One region of the Aureimonas sp. OT7 genome, then DNA from elsewhere that is predicted to be linked to it. Evidence: predicted binding sites of a transcription regulator. Region 1 holds the regulator's gene; the other holds the start of a gene.
What was found. The regulator LexA, encoded in region 1, represses DNA repair genes until DNA is damaged. The targets are predictions, from matches to a motif close to TGTTCNNNNTGTGTTCNG.

Region 1 (2,465 bases):
TTCCTCCATGTCATGGGATGGGGGCTGTCCATGGTCTTCGTCGTCACGCGCTTTCTGGCCGAGACCTTCCCCGACCAGGGCGGCATGGCCTTGCCCGCAGCGTCACTGATAGCCCTCTCGCTTGCGTTGTTTCTTGCGTGCTTCATGGCCAGCGCGCTGCGTTGGCTGGCGTTGCCGGCGGCTATCGTGGGCGGCTACCTTGCCGTGGGTGGGCAAGCCCCGCCGGATATCCTGATCTTCGAGGATGGCATGAAGGTCGCGCTGGTTGCGCCCGGGGGGCTTGCCCATCTAGGCAAGCGTCCAGGCCGGTTCATCGCCGACCAGTGGGAACGCCGCTACGGTCCGCCCGACGCGGATGGGCCGATACCATGCGAACCGCCTGCCTGCCAGCTTGCCACCGCATCCGGCATCCGGCTGGCGTGGACCGACTCCATAGAGGAGACGGACAGGCTCTGCGCGCAGGCAGACCTTGTGATTGTGGCGCGGGCGCTTCGCCGTGGACGGTGTCCGAACGGCGGCGCAACGCTGGTCACCTTGCGCAGCCTGCGCCGGACCGGCTCCCTTGCAATATCCCGCGGTGATGGGGGCAAGCTCGTGCTGACGCCGTCCATCCCGGCCGATCCGCAGGAATGGAACGTGCACAGACTGGCGGCATGGCCGGAATACTGGAAGAAGGGTGGCGAAGCGCAAACCGACGGGACGGCGGAAAATACTGTCAGTAACGCCGTATCAGACCCACCAGCCGCCCCTGCACCTGCACACGGTCCGAACTGAATATCCGGGTTTCGTATGCGGGGTTGGCTGCTTCCAGGGCGATGGCGGTTCCCTTGCGGCGGAACCGCTTGAGGGTTGCCTCCTCGTCATCCACCAGCGCGACCACGATATCGCCCGGCGTTGCCGTATCCACCCGGCGGATCACGACCGTATCCCCATCCAGAATCCCGGCTTCCACCATCGAATCGCCGGAAACCTCCAGCGCATAATGTTCGCCGGGGCCGATCATGTCCGGTGGCAGTGTCAGGCTATGGGTGTTGTTCTGGATTGCGGATATAGGTACGCCGGCCGCGATCCGGCCCATGACGGGGACGCTGATGCCGGCATCGGCATCGTTTGCGGCGGGGGCAACCCGGCGGCGCGCGGCGAGACCCGATGCAGCAGACTGCTCGGCAAGCGAAACGACGTTGGAAGGGGCCGGGGCAGACGCGGCGGCCCGGCCGCCGCGTGCCATCGACTCGGGTAGCCTGACGACTTCCAGCGCCCGCGCCCGATTGGGCAGGCGGCGGATGAAACCACGCTCCTCGAGGGCCGTGATCAGGCGGTGGATGCCGGATTTCGACCGAAGGTCGAGCGCGTCCTTCATCTCGTCGAAGGAAGGCGGGACGCCGGCGGATTGCAGCCTCTCGTGAATGAACATCAAGAGATCATGCTGTTTGCGCGTTAGCACGTGCCGCCCCCGGAATCGATCAAAAACAAAACCAGAACAAACCTAGCTGTTCCAGTTGTGTTCTGCAAGCTTTCATGGCGCCTCAATCGAGGGGAATGAACAGGCATTCCTGGCCGGCCTGCGCGGCGGGGGCGGCGAGCGGGCGGTACAGCAGCGCATCCGCAAGGGCGTAGATGGAAAGAAGGGAGGAGTCCTGCCGTGGCAAGGCTTCTACCTGCGGCAGGCCCTCTGCCGTGTGGTGCAGCCGGGCGCGGACGAAGTCGGCACGCTCGCCGCCCTGCGGCATGGCCGCCGACAGGACGCCGTGCTGGAAACCCGGATCGGCGCCGAGCCCCGCGAGACAGCGGACGAGGGGCCGCAGGAACAGGGTTGCGGCCACCATCGTGGATGCCGGGTTGCCCGGCAGCCCGATAACCCGCAGCGCGCCCTTGCGCCCGGCCATGACCGGCTTTCCCGGGCGCATGGCGACTTTCCAGAAATCCAGATCCACGCCGCGCGCCCGAAGGGCAGGAGCGACGAGGTCCCGGTCGCCGACGGAGGCGCCGCCGATGGTCACGACGACATCCGCGCGGCCATCCTCTGCTTCCGCAAGCCGGGCCTCCAGCACGGCCTGGTCGTCCGGGGCAATGCCGAGGTCCAGCACCTCGCCTCCATGGGCCTCCACCATCGCGGCAAGGCCGAACCCGTTGGAGGCCACGATCTGGTCGGGGCCGGTGCTTTCGCCCGGCATCACCAGTTCGTCGCCGGTGGCCAGGATCGCAACGCGCGGCCGACGCCGGACGGGAAGTTGCGGGTGGCCGGCGCTGGCGGCAAGCGCGACGTGGCCTGCACGCAGATGCAGGCCCGCCCGCAGCAGCACGGCCCCTTGCGCGAAGTCGAGCCCGGCTTTTCTGATATGACGGGCCGGTTCCGCCGCGACATCGACACGCAACGCGTCCGGCGCTTCGAGCGTCGCGTTTTCCTGGATCAGCACCGTGTCCGCGCCCGCCGGCAGGGGCGCACCGGTGAAGATGCGCACGGC
Region 2 (2,465 bases), 1.7 Mb from region 1:
GCAGCGGCAGCGGTGCGAGTCCTGGGATGGTTTCGCCGGGAGGAGTGACAAACAGCGGATCGGCCGCGTAGCGCGCCAGCGCATGGGCCGCGCCCCAGCTATCGGCGATGGCTGCGCGGGCGGTGACGCCGGACATGACAAGCCGCCCGGTCAGCGCCTCCAGCATGGCCGCCTCACCGCCATGCAGATGGTCGGCGCCGGTCGCGTCGATGACGATCCCGTCCGGCGCGTCGGCGGCGGCGATAGGTGAGAAGCGTTGCAGCACCCAGAGCGCGAGGCGTTCGAGGCTGTCCAGGTCGGCCCGCGGGTCGGCGGGCTCGATGTGGAGGCCGGGCACCATCGCCTGGGCCTTGGTGACAGGCATTCCGGCGCGCAGGCCGAGCGCCCGCGCGGCCGGATCGGCCGCCGTCACCACCCGGCGGTTCTTCTCCCTTCCGGCGATGACCAGCGGCGCCTCACCGGGCGGCGCTGCGTCGCCCGCCTTCCGCCGCAACCGGTCTGTCGGCCAGTTCGGCAGGAAGACAGAGATGACCCGAGCCATCGCACGCCTCCAGTTCGATATCGAGACATTCGCCCGCCCGCGCCCGGATCAGCTCGACCAGCCAGCGCGGCCGCCCGACGCCGGGAACTGGAAGGGACGAGGACGGCAGCGCCGAGATCCGCCAGCGGGTCATCGCCGCCGTCGGCTGCCCGAAATCGCTGGCCTCCGCCTGTCGCCGCCAGCGGCGCAACGCGATGCAGATCGTCGCCGAGCCTTTCGCGGCCAGATGCAGCCGCCGCGAGGCGGTCATCGGCAGGCGCGCGACGTCGCCCACGACCGCCCCCAGCCCGCCATGCCGCAGCCCTTCCTCCATACAGGCCAGAACGGCCTTGTCGTCTCCGGCTTCGACGAAGATCACCCGGCCGGGCGGCAGTCCGGCCTGCTCCAGCCCCGGTGCGAAGAGATCCTGTAGCGCCACGCACCAGAGCACCTGCCCGGTGGTGCGGGCGGCGATCCCGGCCGTGAAACAGGCCGCAGCCGCGCCATCCACCGCCCCGTTGCCGCCTCCGGCGACTTCATGGAGGCATCCGAGCGCCAGCCCGCCACCGGGCAGCTTGCGATCCAGCGGCGCGATCCCGAAGGGCAGCACCTCGTGCGGATGCGCGCCATCGCCTTCGAGCCGCGCGATGCGCGCCCGAAGGTCGGCAATGGCTGGGCTGTCGGCACGGCTGGGCATATGAGGATGGCGTCTCCGGGGCTTTGCACTGGTCGATTCCGTTGCTATGTTCTTTATTTGTTCTCTTACAGGTCGAGAGTCAATCTCGGCCATCCCGGAAGTGATCGACGGGGTGCAATGCCCTATGGTGACGTAAAGTATTCGCAAGGAGAGTGGCGGGGCGATGTGCAATCTCTATCGCATTACGACCAATCAGCAGGCGATCCGGGATTTCGTGGCAGCCACCCATGACAGTATCGGCAATCTCGAACCGTCGATGGACGTCTATCCCGACCGGCCGGCGCCGGTGGTGCGCAACACCGACGGCGGGCGGGAACTGGCCTCATTGACCTGGGGTATGCCCACGCCCGTCGAATATCTGAAATCCCGCGACGCGCCGGACACCGGCGTCACCAATATCCGCAACACGGCCAGCCCTCACTGGCGCAAATGGCTCGGGCTCGAGAATCGCTGCGTGGTCCCGGCCACCGCCTTTTCCGAATATGGGCAAAAGCCCGATCCAGTCACGAAGCGCAAACCGCTGCACTGGTTCGCCCTCGATGAGACCCAGCCCCTGTTCTTCTTCGCGGGAATCTGGACGCCGTGGCGCGGAACCCGCGGCTCGAACCGGACCCCGCGTCCGGGCGATCATCAACTGTTCGCCTTCCTGACGACCGAGGCCAATGGCGTGGTGAAGCCGATCCATCCGAAGGCCATGCCCGTCATTCTGACGAGCCACGAAGAAGTCGAGACCTGGCTGACCGCCGACTGGAACGAAGCCAAGACGCTGCAGCGGCCGCTGCCCGATGATCGGTTGGTGATCCTGGAAACGCCAGCCAATACAGCCGCCGATGGCATGTTGCCGGGCATCTGACAATGATCCGGAGGACGAACATGGGCCGGAAGGAAGAAGAACAGTTAGCGGCGACGCTCGCCAAGGCGATGGCGATGATCTGCGTCCGCAACAGCATGCTGGAGGACCTGCATGCCGGCCCGGTCCCGGTCACGAAGACCGGCGACTATTCCGATGTCTTCGTCATCGACGCCGACGGCAATCGCATTCCCTGGAGAACCGTGTCGAGGTTCGACGATGACGAGATGCGCGACCTGATGCGCCAGGTGGTCAATCGGCTCTACACGTTCCAGACCTGCTTCGCCGAGCCGCAGTTTCAGGCGTTGATCGACAAGTGGCTCGATGTTGCGCGCCACTGGGACGAGCCGGTCATCGACGAGCGCCTCGCGGGAAGGCCCAGCTAGCCGATCGTACGG

Region 2: a site for LexA is predicted at 1,265-1,282, ahead of IGS74_RS01155 (ImuA family protein). Genes of this name have one in related genera too.

Annotation. Positions count from the first base shown of each region.
Region 1 covers NZ_CP062167.1:2,736,219-2,738,683, reverse strand. The annotation lists gene IGS74_RS13090 (ComEC/Rec2 family competence protein) at 1-774, shown strand, start outside; gene lexA (transcriptional repressor LexA) at 716-1,444, opposite strand; gene glp (gephyrin-like molybdotransferase Glp) at 1,527-2,465, opposite strand, start outside.
Region 2 covers NZ_CP062167.1:215,246-217,710, forward strand. The annotation lists gene IGS74_RS01150 (DNA polymerase Y family protein) at 1-541, opposite strand, end outside; gene IGS74_RS01155 (ImuA family protein) at 456-1,217, opposite strand; gene IGS74_RS01160 (SOS response-associated peptidase) at 1,381-2,070, shown strand; gene IGS74_RS01165 (hypothetical protein) at 2,091-2,453, shown strand.